2 regions of the Streptomyces sp. NPDC041713 genome follow, and region 1 is predicted to be linked to the other one. Evidence: predicted binding sites of a transcription regulator. Region 1 holds the regulator's gene; the other holds the start of a gene.

Region 1 (7,462 bases):
TTGGGCGAGTTCCAACGTGGCCTCCAAGGTGGCCGTCAGCCTTCAAGGGGTGGGGTCAGGACCAGCGGCCCGTCCGCCCGAGCAGCAGCGCGGTCGCCGCCGTCCCTGCCGTCGACGTGCGCAGCACACTGCGTCCCAGACGGTACGGCTTCGCGCCCGCGTCCGCGAACGCCGCCAACTCGTCCGGCGAGACGCCCCCTTCGGGGCCGACGACCAGCACGATGTGTCCGGCGGCGGGGAGTTGGGCGGTGGCCAGCGGTTCGCTGCCCTCCTCGTGCAGGACGGCCGCGAAGTCGGCGTCCGCGAGGAGGGCGGCGACCTGCTTGGTCGAGGCGGCGTCGGCCACCTCGGGGAAGCGGACACGGCGCGACTGCTTGCCCGCCTCGCGCGCGGTGGCCCGCCACTTGGCGAGGGCCTTGAGCCCGCGGTCGCCCTTCCACTGCGTGATGCAGCGCGCGGCGGTCCACGGGACGACGGCGTCGACGCCGGTCTCCGTCATGGTCTCCACGGCCAGTTCACCCCGGTCGCCCTTGGGCAGGGCCTGCACGACGGTGATGCGCGGCGACTCCTCGGGCTCCTCCGACACGGCGTCCATGGACAGTACGAGCCGGTCCTTGCCCTCCGTGCCGATGACCTCGCACCGGGCCCACCGCCCGGCCCCGTCGGTCAGAACGACGTACTCACCGGCGCGCAGCCGCTTCACGGAGACGGCGTGCCGGCCCTCGGGCCCGTCCAGTACGTACCGTCCGTCGCCGCCCGGGGTGACGTCCTCGACGACGAAGACGGGCGCGGTCATGCCGCACCGCCCGGCGTGCCCTGAGTGCCCGGAGTGCCCGGGGTTCCAGGGATGCCGGAAGCGTCGCCCGCCGACGCGGCCCTGGCCTCGGCGAGTTCGGCGGCGAGCACCTCCACGAGCTGTCCGGCGGGCAGCTCCCTGGCGAGCCGGTGGCCCTGCCCGGCCCAGAGCGCCATGGCCTGGGCGTCCCCGGCCTTCGCCGCGGCCTTGCGCAGACCGCTGGTGAGGTGGTGGACCTGCGGGTAGGCGGCGGGGGCGTACGGGCCGTGCTCGCGCATGAAGCGGTTGACGAGGCCGCGGGCGGGCCGGCCGGAGAAGGCGCGGGTCAGCTCCGTGCGGACGAACAAGGGGTTGGTCAGGGCCTGCTTGTGCAGCGGGTTGGCGCCCGACTCGGGGGTGACCAGGAAGGCGGTGCCGAGCTGCGCGGCGTCCGCGCCGGCCGCGAGCACCGCGGCGATCTGCGCGCCGCGCATCAGGCCGCCCGCCGCGACGATGGGGATCTGCACGGTCTCGCGGACCTGGGTGATGAGGGAGAGCAGCCCGATCCCGGCGCCGTCCGTCTCGGGGTTGTCCCGGTGCGTCCCCTGGTGGCCGCCCGCCTCGATGCCCTGCACGCAGACGGCGTCGGCGCCGGCCCACTGGGCGGTCTGGGCCTCCTCGGCCGTGGTGACGGTGACGACGGTCTGGGTGCCGACCCGGGCGAAGGCGTCGAGGACGTCGCGGGTGGGGCAGCCGAAGGTGAAGGAGACCAGCGGCACGGGGTCGTCGAGCAGGATCGCGAGCTTGGCGTCGTAGCCGTCGTCGCGTCCGCTGTCGGGGTCGCCGAGCTCCGTCTCGTACCAGGTCGCCTCGCCGGCGAGCTGGCTGCGGTAGACCTCGACGGCGGCGGCGTCCGCGGTGTCGGGCTGCGGCATGAACAGGTTGACGCCGAAGGGCCGCGAGGTCAGCCCCCGCACCTGTTTGATCTCCTGGTACATCCCGTCGGCGGTCTTGTACCCGGCGGCGAGGAACCCGAGCCCACCGGCCTCGGCGACGGCGGCGGCCAGCTGCGGCCCACTGGCGCCGCCCGCCATGGGCGCCTGCACGATCGGGTGGCGGCAGAGATCGGTCGGTGCGGAGCTCATGCACGCATCGTGCCACGCGCTCTCGGTCGCACCGAATCGCGTACCCCACGCCGGGCGTGCGCCGCCTCGTCTGCCCCCTGGCCCGCGTCCGGCGGGTGTGGGCCGTACCGGGTTGCTCGCGCAGTTCCCCGCGCCCCCTGGCGGGGCGCGCAGCGGCCCGTTCAGGGGCGCGGGGAACTGCGCGCCAAGCCCCCACCACCCGCAGAGAACCGACAAAGCCCCCAGCAACGGAACGAACCGTCGCCGGGGGCCGAAGTCACCGCTCCAGGCGCTACCGCCCGTTGAACGCATCCTTGAGGCGAGAGAAAAGCCCCTGCTGCCCCGGCTGGAACTGCCCCGTGGGCCGTTCCTCCCCCCGCAGCTGCGCCAGCTCCCGCAGCACCCGCTCCTGCTCGGGATCGAGCTTGGTCGGCGTGAGGACCTCGACGTGCACGATGAGGTCACCGCGACCGCCGCCGCGCAGGTGCGTGATGCCGCGGCCGTGCAGCGGGACCGACTGGCCGGACTGCGTGCCCGGCCGGATGTCGATCTCCTCCATGCCGTCCAGCGTCTTCAGCGGCACCTTCGTGCCGAGCGCCGCCGCCGTCATCGGGATGGTCACCGTGCAGTGCAGATCGTCGCCGCGCCGCTGGAAGACCTCGTGCGGCAGCTCGTGGATCTCCACGTACAGGTCGCCCGCGGGGCCGCCGCCGGGGCCGACCTCGCCCTCGCCCGCGAGCTGGATCCGGGTGCCGTTGTCGACACCGGCCGGGATCTTCACGGTGAGCGTCCGCCGCGACCGGATGCGGCCGTCGCCGGCGCACTCGGGGCACGGGGTGGGCACGACCGTGCCGAAGCCCTGGCACTGCGGGCAGGGCCGCGAGGTCATGACCTGGCCGAGGAAGGACCGCGTGACCTGCGACACCTCACCGCGACCGCGGCACATGTCACACGTCTGGGCGGACGTCCCCGGCGCGGCACCCTCACCGCTGCAGGTCGTACAGACCACGGCCGTGTCGACCTGGATGTCCTTGGTGGTGCCGAAGGCCGCCTCGTCGAGGTCGATCTCCAGGCGGATCATGGCGTCCTGGCCGCGGCGCGTGCGCGAGCGGGGCCCGCGCTGCGACGCCGTACCGAAGAACGCGTCCATGATGTCGGAGAAGTTGCCGAAGCCACCGGCGCCGAAGCCGCCCGCGCCTCCGCCGCCGCCCGCCTGGGACAGCGGATCCCCGCCGAGGTCGTAGACCTGCTTCTTCTGCGGGTCCGACAACACCTCGTACGCGGCGTTGATCTCCTTGAAGCGCTCCTGAGTCTTCGGGTCCGGATTCACGTCCGGGTGAAGCTCACGCGCCAGCCTGCGGAAGGCCTTCTTGATTTCGTCCTGGGAAGCGTCGCGGCGCACGCCGAGTACGGCGTAGTAGTCCGTGGCCACTTACGACTCCGCCAGGATCTGTCCGACGTAACGTGCCACTGCGCGTACTGCTCCCATCGTTCCCGGATAGTCCATGCGGGTCGGTCCGACCACGCCGAGTTTGGCGACTGCCTCGCTCCCCGAACCGTAGCCGACCGAGACCACGGACGTGGAGCTGAGTCCCTCATGGGCGTTCTCGTGACCGATCCGTACGGCCATACCCGAATCCTGTACCTCACCAAGCAACTTGAGGAGCACGACCTGCTCCTCCAGTGCCTCCAGCACGGGCCGGATGGTGAGGGGAAAGTCATGTCCGAAGCGGGTGAGATTGGCGGTGCCGCCGATCATCAACCGCTCCTCTGTCTCCTCCACGAGCGTCTCGAGGAGGGTGGCGAGGACCGTCGACACGGTGCCGCGGTCCTCGGTCTCGAAGGCCTCGGGCAGATCCTGCACGAGCTGCGGCACGTCCGTGAAGCGGCGGCCCGCCACCCGGCTGTTGAGCCGCGCCCGCAGATCCGCGAGCGCGCTTTCGCCGAACGGCGCCGGGCAGTCGATCATCCGCTGCTCGACCCGGCCGGTGTCCGTGATCAGTACGAGCATCAGCCGCGCGGGAGCCAGCGAGAGCAACTCCACGTGCCGCACCGTGGACCGCGTGAGCGAGGGGTACTGCACGACGGCGACCTGCCGCGTCAACTGCGCGAGCAGCCGCACCGTGCGCCCCACCACGTCGTCGAGGTCGACGGCGCCGTCGAGGAAGTTCTGGATGGCCCGGCGCTCGGGCGCGGTCATCGGCTTCACACCGGCGAGCTTGTCGACGAACAGGCGGTAGCCCTTGTCCGTCGGGATGCGCCCGGCACTGGTGTGCGGCTGGGCGATGAACCCCTCCTCCTCCAGCGCCGCCATGTCGTTGCGGACGGTGGCCGGGGAGACCCCCAGACGGTGCCGCTCGGTGAGCGCCTTGGAGCCGACGGGCTCCTCCGTCCCGACATAGTCATGGACGATGGCGCGCAGCACTTCGAGCCTGCGTTCATTGAGCATCGCGCACACCTCCAGCTGTCTGCGTCGTCCACGGTCCGCGACGGGCTCCGGTGTCCCCCGGGCCCCCGCCTGGCACTCCCCGCGGGTGAGTGCCAGTCTTCCAAAGGGTCAGTGTACGGGCGTGGGGTACGGCCCCGGCAAGGGCGGCCCCCGGTGTCCTGCCGGAGAGGGCCGGTGCGGATAGCGTCACCGTATGGACGTGAGGCCGGCATGGGAAGCGGCGGGCTGGGAACGGCTGGCGCCGCGGGTGGGGCGGCGCCGCCTGCCCGTCTGGGACTGCACGGCGGGGCTGGTCGTCGGCGACGACGCGGCGCTCATGATCGAGGCGGGGTCGAGCCTGGCCGAGGGCGCGGCCCTGCGCACCGGTGCCCGCCGCGTCCTCGGCGGCACCCGCCGGGTGACCCATCTCGCACTCACCCACCCGCACTTCGACCACGTGCTCGGCGCGGCGGCCTTCGCGGGGGTGCGGGTGTACGGGGCGGTGGGCGTCGAGACGGTCCTCACCGAGCGGCGCGACGAGCTGCGCGCGGACGCGGTGCGGCACGGGCTCGACGCGGAGGCGGCGGCCGAGGCGGCCGACCTCCTGGTCCGCCCGCACCACCTGGTGTGCGGGGAGTGGACGCTCGACCTGGGCGGCGTCCAGGTGCTGCTCGCGAACGTCGGCCCCGGGCACACCGCCCACGACCTGGCGGTCCTGGTGCCGGGCACCGACGGCGGGCGGGAGGTGGTCTTCTGCGGGGACCTCGTCGAGGAGTCGGGCGAACCGCAGGCGGGTCCGGACGCGGCGCCGCGGCACTGGCCGGCGGCGCTGGACCGGCTCCTCGACCTCGGCGGGGAGGACGCGGTGTACGTGCCGGGGCATGGTGCCGCGGTGAATGCGGCCTTTGTCCGTGCGCAGCGCGACACGCTGGCGGGGCGCTTCGGCGTGTCGTGACCCGGACGGCCGCGACTCTTCCTATCGTCGGCAGAATGCGCCAGTACTCCGCCGATCTCACGCCCCCCTGGAAGAAGCCGAAGCCCGTACCGGAGGTGGCGGCGGACGCCGGCCTCGTGGTCGAGGAGCTGACCACGGGTTTCTGCGGGGCGGTGATCCGGTGCGAGAAGACGGCGCAGGGGCCGACGGTGACGCTGGAGGACCGCTTCGGCAAGCACCGCGTCTTTCCCATGGAGCCGCGGGGGTTCCTCCTGGAGGGCCGCCCGGTGACGCTGGTCCGCCCCGCGGCGGGTTCACCTTCCTCGCCCTCGCCCCGTCCCTCCCGTACGGCCTCCGGGTCGGTGGCCGTGCCCGGGGCGCGGGCCCGGGTCGCGCGGGCGGGGCGCATCTACGTGGAGGGGCGGCACGACGCGGAGCTGGTGGAACGGGTCTGGGGCGACGACCTGCGCATCGAGGGCGTGGTCGTGGAGTACCTGGAGGGCATCGACGACCTGCCCGCGATCGTCGCGGAGTTCGCACCGGGGCCGGACGCGCGCCTCGGCGTCCTCGTGGACCACCTGGTCCCCGGATCCAAGGAGTCCCGCATCGCGGCGGAGGTCACGAGCGCGCACGCGCTGGTGGTGGGGCACCCCTACATCGACGTCTGGGAGGCGGTGAAGCCGGCGTCGGTCGGCATCGCGGAGTGGCCCAGGGTCCCGCGGGGCCAGGACTGGAAGACCGGCGTGTGCCGGGCGCTCGGCTGGCCGGAGAACACGGGGGCGGCGTGGCAGCGGATCCTGGGCTCGGTGCGCAGCTACAAGGACCTGGAGCCGGCGCTTCTGGGCCGCGTGGAGGAACTGATCGACTTCGTGACGTTGGCGTAGGGGGTTGGGCGGGTTCTGGCGGGGGCGCCTTGGGCGGGCGCCTGCGCCTTCGCTTCGTCGTTGGGTGCGGGGCCGCGGGGGTATGTGCGTACTCGCCACCCACTATTCGCCACGCCTCACGAACAACATTGCTACAGCGCGCTCGGTGCTCCGTGCGCACATACCCCCACGCCCCCTCCCGAGCGCGAGCGGGCGCGCCCCGGGGGGGGGGACTCGCGTGCGGGTGCGGCCCGGTGGGGTGGCGCGCGAACCCACCCACCCCGACCCACTCCAACCGGACAGCGCGAGGTGACCCCACCCACCCGAGCCCCACTCCCGCCAGACATCGCAACGTGAAACCCACCCACCCGGTGCACCGACCCCAACCGGACGTCGCGACGAACCCCCACCCACCCGGGCCCACTCCAACCGAACCCCGCGACGTAAGAACCCACCCACCCAGCCCCCGCACCCAGCCCCCGCCCCAACCAAACCCCGCGCCGCGCAAACCCAACCAGTCCCACTCCAACCGGACAGCGCGAGGTGAGCCCCCCGCCCGCCCCTACTCCAACCCGGCGGTGCGGGGTGAACGGGTGGGTGGGTGGGAGGTATCCGCCGCGGAGCGGCGGGGCTGTTTGTGCCGTTGGAGGGGGCCGGGGGGAGCCCAACCCCCACCCGCCCCGGCGCCGGGCGCCTGACTTGGGGTGCGGGAGGCCCAGGGGCCAGGGTCAGTCCACCAGGTCCCGTACCACCGCGTCCGCCAGCAAACGGCCCCGCAGGGTGAGGACCGCGCGGCCCTCCGCGTACGGGGTGCGTTCCAGGAGGCCCTCCTCCAGCGCCCGGCGCGAGGCGGAGAGCCCCTCCTCCTTGAGGAGTGACAGGGGGCAGCCCTCCCGGAGCCGCAGCTCAAGGAGGATGCGCTCCACCCGCCGGTCCTCCGCGGAGAGGAGTTCCCGCCCGGCCCCGGGCGACCCACCCCCCGCCAGCGCCCCCGCGTACGCCCCGGGATGCTTGACGTTCCACCACCGCACGCCCCCCACATGGCTGTGGGCGCCAGGACCGGCCCCCCACCAGTCCGCGCCCCGCCAGTACAGCTCGTTGTGCAGGCAGCGGCCCGCCTCGGACGTGGCCCAGTTGGACACCTCGTACCAGGAGAAGCCCGCACCCCCGAGCACCTCGTCGGCGATCAGGTACCGGTCCGCGTGCACGTCGTCGTCGGTCATCGGCACCTCCCCGCGCCGGATTCGCCGCGCCAGCTGCGTGCCCTCCTCCACGATCAGCGCGTAGGCGCTCACGTGGTCCGGGCCCGCGCCGATCGCCGCGTCGAGCGAGGCGCGC
Region 2 (7,462 bases), on a different contig from region 1:
AGATCGCGCGGGTGCTGAACCTCGGCTTCCCGGGCGGCCCGGTCATCGACCGCTACGCGCGCGAGGGCGACCCGGCGGCCATCGCCTTCCCGCGCGGGCTCACCGGACCGCGCGACGCGGCGTACGACTTCTCCTTCTCGGGTCTGAAGACGTCCGTCGCCCGCTGGATCGAGGCGAAGCGGGCCGCCGGCGAGGAGGTGCCGGTACGGGACGTGTCGGCGTCCTTCCAGGAGGCGGTCGTCGACGTGCTGACCCGCAAGGCCGTACGGGCCTGCAAGGACGAGGGCGTCGACCACCTCATGATCGGCGGTGGCGTGGCCGCCAACTCGCGGCTTCGCGCCCTCGCCCAGGAGCGGTGCGAGAAGGCGGGCATCCGGCTGCGCGTGCCGCGCCCCAAGCTCTGCACGGACAACGGCGCGATGGTCGCGGCCCTCGGCGCCGAGATGGTGGCCCGCAACCGGGCGGCCTCGTCCTGGGACCTGTCGGCGGACTCCTCGCTGCCGGTGACGGAGCCGCACGTGCCGGGGCACACGCACGGTCACGACCACGACCACGTGCACGAGGTCAGCAAGGAGAACCTCTACTCATGACGGTCGCGCTGATGTGGGAGGCCCGGGCGGCGGAGGGGCGCGGCGGCGAACTGCTCGACTGGGCCCGGTCCCAGCGGCTCGACGGCGCCCCGGTCCGCCGCGAGACCTTCCAGGCACCGCAGGACCGGGTGCTCGTCATCACCTGGTGGGACGCGGAACTCGACGCCGAGCTCCCCGAAATCCCGGAGCCCGCGCCGGAGTTGGTGACGCGCGCGGTGCACCGGTGGCGCTTCGAGTCGGTCGAGCTGGTCTAGGTCCGCTCCGTCGGCTTCCGGTACGTCAACAAGTAGCGCCAGAACAGCAGTTGGCGTACGCGACTGCCGGGCAGGAGGCGGGCCGCCTCGGCCCGGATCTGCGGCAGCGTCATGTCCGGCTGCCGCACGGGCGCCTTGAGCGGGGGCGGGTGCGCGCCGCGCAGGCGCTCGCCCGCGAAGACCGCCACCCGGGCCACCGCGTTGGCGGGCGAGGCCACCACGTCCCACGCCGTCGTCCCGGCGTGGCAGCCGAGGACGAGCAGCGTGCCGCCGGGGGCGAGGGCGTCGCGCAGCCGGGTGACGGTGCCGAAGGGCATGTGGTGCAGGCTCGCCAGACAGGTGACGGCGTCGTAGTGGCTCGCGGGCAGCTCCTCGGCGGTCACGTCCGCCCGCCGGAACCGGGGCCCGCCACCGGCCGCCTCGGCCTCGGCGATGACCTCCGCCGACGGGTCGAGCGCGTCGACCTGATAGCCGCGCTCCGCGAGGCGGCGGGCGAACCGCCCGGTGCCGCAGCCGACGTCGAGGGCGGTGCGGCCCCCCGGCGGCAGGCTCCGCAGCAGGAGCCGGTGGTAGTGGTCGTTGTGGTCGAAGGGCATGCGGGCGAGCCTGGCACGGGCGGATGAGCCGAGGTGCCGGTCCGGAGGAAACCCGCGGGCGGAGACCCCGCCGCCACGCGCCGCGAGACCGCCGTGCCGCGCCGTCCGCCGATGATCCGCGTCGACGGGGGACAACGCCCCCGAGGGCGGTCCGCCGGGCCCGAGGGCAGGCCCGCGGCAGCCGCCGCAACCGGTCGGGGAACGGCTTCCAGCCTTTGCGGGCGGTCCGTGGGGGTGTTCTGATGGGTGGCCGTGAGCCATCCGCCGGAGCACCCCCGTCACCCGTCCCCGGAGCGGCAGCCCCGCCAGCCCCGCCACATCTGCGAGACCGTTTTCCGCATCGAGTCGCCCCGCATCATCGCCGGGGTGACCCGGATCGTACGAGACGTCGGCATCGCCGAGGAACTCGCGCAGGACGCCCTCGTGGCGGCCCTCGCACACTGGCCCGCGCAGGGCGTCCCGGAGAACCCGGGCGCCTGGCTCATGGCCACCGCCAAGCACCGCGCCGTCGACCTGGTGCGCCGCCGCGAGCGGTACGCGCAGAAGCTGGCGGAGGCCGGCCGCGACCCGGAGACCCTGCAGACCCACACGGACGATCCGGCCGGCCCCGACGCCGTCGACGACGACCTGCTCCGCCTCGTCTTCACCGCCTGCCACCCGCTGCTCTCCGCCGCGGCCCGCGTGGCGCTCACCCTGCGCCTGCTCGGCGGGCTGACCACCGCGGAGATCGCCCGCGCGGTGCTCGCCGCCGAGCCGACCGTGGCCCAGCGCCTCGTGCGCGCCAAACGCATCCTCGCCGCCAAGGACATCCCCTTCGAGGTCCCCCGCGGCCCGGAGCGCGCCGCCCGCCTCGCCTCGGTCCTCGAAGTCGTCCACCTGATCTTCAACGAGGGGTGCGCCGCCACGGCGGGCGACGACCGGCTGCGCCCGTCCCTGTGCGAGGAGGCCCTGCGCCTCGCCCGGGTGCTCACCGGTCTGATGCCCGAGGAGTCCGAGGCGCACGGCCTGGCCGCCCTCCTCGAACTGCAGGCCTCGCGCGCGGCGGCGCGCATCGGGCCGGCCGGCGAGGCGGTGCTGCTCAAGGAGCAGAGCCGGGCCCGCTGGAACCGGACGCTGATCGGCCGCGGGTACGCGGCCCTCGCGCGGGCCCGCGGCACGGCCGAGTCGTCCAGGGCGCTCGGCCCGTACGCGCTGCAGGCCGCCATCGCCGCCTGCCACGCGCGGGCCGACACGTACGAGGAGACCGACTGGCGGCAGATCGCCGTCCTGTACGGCCTGCTCGCCGCCCGCAGCCCGTCCCCGGTCGTCGAGCTGAACCGCGCGGTCGCCGTCTCGATGGCCCAGGGCCCGGAGCCGGGTCTCTCCTTGGTCGACGTGCTCACCGCGGAAGGAGCCCTGCGCGACCACCACCTGCTGCCCAGCGTCCGCGGCGACCTGCTCGAACGGCTCGGCAGGGCGGGCGAGGCCTGCGCGGAGTTCGAGCGGGCGGCGGCGCTGGCGGGCGACGAACGGGAACGGGAGCTGCTGCTCGCACGGGCGGCGTCCTGCCGGCTCTGACCGGTCCAGGGCACCCCCGGGCGGGCCTTCGGGGCCTCGGGCCTCAGGGGGCCGGGTGGCCGATCAGCATCGTCGGGGCGCCCGCCACCCGCGTCAGGAAGACCGTCGCGGCGTTCTTCCCCTGCGGCTTCACCTTGCGCCGCAGCTCCTCCGGCTCGACGGCGGACCCGCGCTTCTTCACGGTGAGGATCCCGACCCCGCGCTCGCGCAGCAGCGCCTTCAGCTTCTTCACGTTGAAGGGCAGCTGGTCGGTGATCTCGTAGGCGGTGGCGTACGGGGTGTCGTGCCGGGCGTCGGAGGTGACGTACGCGATGGTCTCGTCGATCAGGCCGCCGTCGACCCGGGCCGCGACCTCGGCGACCAGGTGGGCGCGGATGACGGCGCCGTCCGGCTCGTACAGATAGCGCCCGACCGGACGCACCCCGGGGTCGGGCAGCATCGTGTCGAGCGCGGACCACAGGGTGGCGCCGCCGGGCAGGAGCGTCGCGCGGTGCGAGGCCGGGGTGTCCGTGCCGAACCACAGCACGGCCTCCTTCACGTCGCCGCCGTCCGAGATCCACTCGGCGCCCGCCGCGGCGGGGATCGCCTCGTGCGGGATGCCGGGGGCGATCTTCAGGGCGGCGAGCGGGGCCTTGAGCGCCGTCTCGACCGCCCAGGACAGGGGCGGCGAGTAGGACTCCGGGTCGAAGATGCGGCCGCGCCCCGACGAGCGCCGCGCCGGGTCCACGAACACCGCGTCGTACGCGGAGGTGTCCACCTCCGTGACGTCGGCCTCGCGCACCTCGATCAGCTCGGCGAGCCCCAGAGCCTCCGCGTTGGCGCGGGCGACGGCGCAGGTCAGCGGGTCACGGTCGACGGCGAGCACGGAGATGCCGGCCCGCGCGAGGGCGAGCGCGTCGCCGCCGATGCCGCAGCACAGATCGGCGAGCGAGCGCACCCCGAGGGCCTGGAAGCGCGCGGCGCGGTGCGCGGCGACGGAGGAGCGGGTGGACTGCTCGACGCCGTTCGGCGTGAAGAACATCCGGGCCGCGTCCTCGGCGCCGAACTTCGCCGCGGCCCGCCGCCGCAGCCGCGCCTGCGCGAGGGCGGCCGAGACCAGGGGCGCGGAGTGCGTGCGGCGCAGCCGGGTGGCGGCGGCGAGTTCCTGCGCGGGCTCGACGTCCCGTACTTCGTCGAGCAGGGCCCGGCCCTCGGCGGTGCGCAGGGCGGCGAAGGCGGCGAGGGGATCGCCCAGGTCGGCAGGGTGGCCGCTCGGCGTGTTCGGGTCGTTCACCCGCCCCATTGTGGGCCAGTCGGTGGATGGTGCGCGGCCGACGGCGGTGTCGGACCCCGGAGGCGGCCGTCAGCTGCGAGGATCCGGCGCCATGCAACTAGTACGACAAACAGGGAAATACGCCAGAAGACGGAAGAACCAGGTGCGTGCCGCGGTGGCCGTCCTGGCCGCGTCGGCGATCGTGTCGGGCTGCGCCGGCGGCGACTCCGAGGGTGCGCGCGGCGCCCACGGCCAGCAGCCGCTCAAGGCGCCGCCCGCCCGCGCCCTCGACTCCTACGCCCAGAAGCTCGGCGCGATCCAGGCGGCCCGCGTCGCGGCGACCAAGCGCTGGGGCCTGGCGAAGGTCCCGCTCCCCGCGCCCCCGCCGCCCCGCACCAAGCCGAAGCTCACCACCCGCAAGGGCTTCGAGGTCAAGGGCCAGGCGAGCCTGCCGCCGGTCTTCACGACGATCCCCACCAAGGACAAGGTCGTCTTCCTGACCATCGACGACGGCGCCGAGAAGGACCCGCAGCTGCTGAAGATGATGGGCGAGCTGCACCTGCCGTACACCGCGTTCCTCAGCGACTACCTGGTCAAGGAGGACTACGGCTACTTCAAGAAGATGCAGGACCGCGGCGTCACCCTGAACAACCACACGCTGCACCACCGCTACCTGCCCGGACTCTCGTACGAGGACCAGCGCCACGAGATCTGCGACATGCAGAACGTCATCCAGAAGCACTACGGCAAGCGGCCCGAACTCTTCCGCCCGCCGTACGGCAACTACAACCGGGACACGCTGCGCGCCGCCAAGTCCTGCGGCGTCAAGGCGGTGCCGCTGTGGGCGTCGGAGGCCTTCAGCGACCACATGGAGTGGCGCGAGTGGGACAAGGACCTGCACCCCGGCGACATCATCCTCACGCACTTCCGGGGACGTGAGGACTGGAAGGGCACGATGCCCGACATGGTCCGCCGGGTCATGAAGACGGTCACGGACCGGGGCTACGCGGTGGCCCGCCTGGAGGACTACCTGTGACCCCCCGGGCGCGAGCGCGCCGCCGCCGTCTCCTCGCCGGAGCCCTCCTGTGCGGCCTGCTCGCGCCCGCACTCCTCTCGGGCTGCGCGGAATCCGTGGACCCGATCGAACGCCTGACGAGAAAAGCCACCCAAAAACTCCCCCACAGACCGACCCCGGCCCCAAACCTGCCCTTGGGCCCAGGCCCACACCTGCCCGCGCCCCCCGCCACCTCCACGCCGGAGCCAGGCGCATCCCGCTGTGGGCAGGCGTTCCCATGGGGGTCCCCCCAGGCCCTTGAGGCACTGGGGGAGGAACGGGTGGGCACAGCCCCCGGTGCAGGGCCACAGGAACCAGGGCCCCACGATTCGCAGCCAGGGAACCCAAGGACGCAGAGAACCGTTGCCCCAAAGGGGAAAACCCCCCGCCCGCCCGGCCCAGGGCAACGAACATCCGCTAAAGCCAGACGCAGTCGACTGGCACTCCGCTTGACCGAGTGCTAATCCCCGTCCTAGTCTCACTTCTGGCACTCCCCACTGGAGAGTGCCAACAGCGACGGGCAGGTCCGGCACCCGCGACGACGGATCCACCTGGTCGCCACACTCAGACTCTTAACCCCGTGAGATCTCCGAAGGGGGAGACCGGATCGTGACGACCGCCAGCTCCAAGGTTGCCATCAAGCCGCTCGAGGACCGCATTGTGGTCCAGCCGCTCGACGCCGAGCAGACCACGGCCTCCGGCCTGGTCATTCCGGACACCGCGAAGGAGAAGCCCCAGGAGGGCGCTGTCCTCGCCGTGGGCCCGGGGCGTTTCGAGAACGGCGAGCGCCTGCCGCTCGACGTGAAGGTCGGCGATGTCGTGCTGTACAGCAAGTACGGCGGCACCGAGGTGAAGTACAACGGCGACGAGTACCTCGTCCTCTCGGCTCGCGACGTGCTCGCGATCGTCGAGAAGTAATTCACCCAGCATTTGCTTTCTGAGCTGCGCCCCTGGTCACCCCGCTCTCTGCCGGGCGGCGAGGGGCGCAGTTCGTTGCTGAACATTCCGGGGGTTCCCCCGGACCCCCCTGAGTTTCCGAGAGGGCTGAACCGCTCCCATGGCGAAGATCCTGAAGTTCGACGAGGACGCCCGTCGCGCCCTTGAGCGCGGCGTCAACAAGCTTGCCGACACCGTCAAGGTGACGATCGGCCCCCGCGGCCGCAACGTCGTCATCGACAAGAAGTTCGGTGCCCCGACCATCACCAACGACGGCGTCACCATCGCCCGTGAGGTCGAGGTCGACGACCCGTACGAGAACCTCGGCGCCCAGCTGGTGAAGGAGGTGGCGACCAAGACCAACGACATCGCGGGTGACGGCACCACCACCGCCACCGTGCTCGCCCAGGCCCTGGTCAAGGAAGGCCTGCGCAACGTCGCCGCCGGCGCCTCTCCGGCCGCCCTGAAGAAGGGCATCGACGCCGCCGTCGCGGCCGTCTCCCAGGAGCTGCTCGCCACCGCCCGTCCGATCGACGACAAGGCCGACATCGCGGCCGTCGCCGGTCTGTCGGCCCAGGACCCGCAGGTCGGCGAGCTCATCGCCGAGGCGATGGACAAGGTCGGCAAGGACGGTGTCATCACCGTCGAGGAGTCCAACACCTTCGGCCTGGAGCTCGACTTCACCGAGGGCATGGCCTTCGACAAGGGCTACCTGTCGCCGTACATGGTCTCCGACCAGGAGCGTATGGAGGCCGTCCTCGACGACCCGTACATCCTGATCCACCAGGGCAAGATCTCCTCCATCCAGGACCTCCTGCCGCTGCTCGAGAAGGTCATCCAGGCCAACGCCTCGAAGCCGCTCCTGATCATCGCCGAGGACGTCGAGGGCGAGGCCCTGTCGACCCTGGTCGTGAACAAGATCCGCGGCACCTTCAACGCCGTCGCGGTGAAGGCCCCCGGCTTCGGCGACCGCCGCAAGGCCATGCTCGGTGACATCGCCACCCTCACCGGCGGCACCGTCATCGCCGAAGAGGTCGGCCTCAAGATCGACCAGGTCGGTCTCGACGTGCTCGGCACCGCCCGCCGCGTCACCATCACCAAGGACGACACCACCATCGTCGACGGTGGCGGCAACAAGGCCGAGGTCGAGGGCCGCGTCGCCCAGATCAAGGCCGAGATCGACGCCACGGACTCCGACTGGGACCGCGAGAAGCTCCAGGAGC

Evidence for each region. The regulator HrcA, encoded in region 1, represses chaperone genes, less so after heat shock. The targets are predictions, from matches to a motif close to TTNGCACTCNGNNNNNCNGAGTGCNAA.
Region 2: the regulator HrcA is predicted to act here: its motif matches at 5,741-5,767, upstream of groES (co-chaperone GroES).

What each region holds. Positions count from the first base shown of each region.
Region 1 covers NZ_JBVIZY010000001.1:154,112-161,573, reverse strand. Annotated here, with positions in the region: gene ACZ6CV_RS00680 (VOC family protein) at 1-15, opposite strand, end outside; gene ACZ6CV_RS00675 (16S rRNA (uracil(1498)-N(3))-methyltransferase) at 56-796, opposite strand; gene ACZ6CV_RS00670 (nitronate monooxygenase) at 793-1,920, opposite strand; gene dnaJ (molecular chaperone DnaJ) at 2,192-3,331, opposite strand; gene hrcA (heat-inducible transcriptional repressor HrcA) at 3,332-4,348, opposite strand; gene ACZ6CV_RS00655 (MBL fold metallo-hydrolase) at 4,542-5,282, shown strand; gene ACZ6CV_RS00650 (DUF3097 domain-containing protein) at 5,318-6,145, shown strand; gene hemW (radical SAM family heme chaperone HemW) at 6,853-7,462, opposite strand, start outside.
Region 2 covers NZ_JBVIZY010000002.1:735,851-743,312, reverse strand. Annotated here, with positions in the region: gene tsaD (tRNA (adenosine(37)-N6)-threonylcarbamoyltransferase complex transferase subunit TsaD) at 1-590, shown strand, start outside; gene ACZ6CV_RS08145 (hypothetical protein) at 587-844, shown strand; gene ACZ6CV_RS08140 (class I SAM-dependent methyltransferase) at 841-1,440, opposite strand; gene ACZ6CV_RS08135 (RNA polymerase sigma factor) at 1,759-2,997, shown strand; gene ACZ6CV_RS08130 (class I SAM-dependent methyltransferase) at 3,041-4,279, opposite strand; gene ACZ6CV_RS08125 (polysaccharide deacetylase family protein) at 4,362-5,285, shown strand; gene groES (co-chaperone GroES) at 5,913-6,221, shown strand; gene groL (chaperonin GroEL) at 6,361-7,462, shown strand, end outside.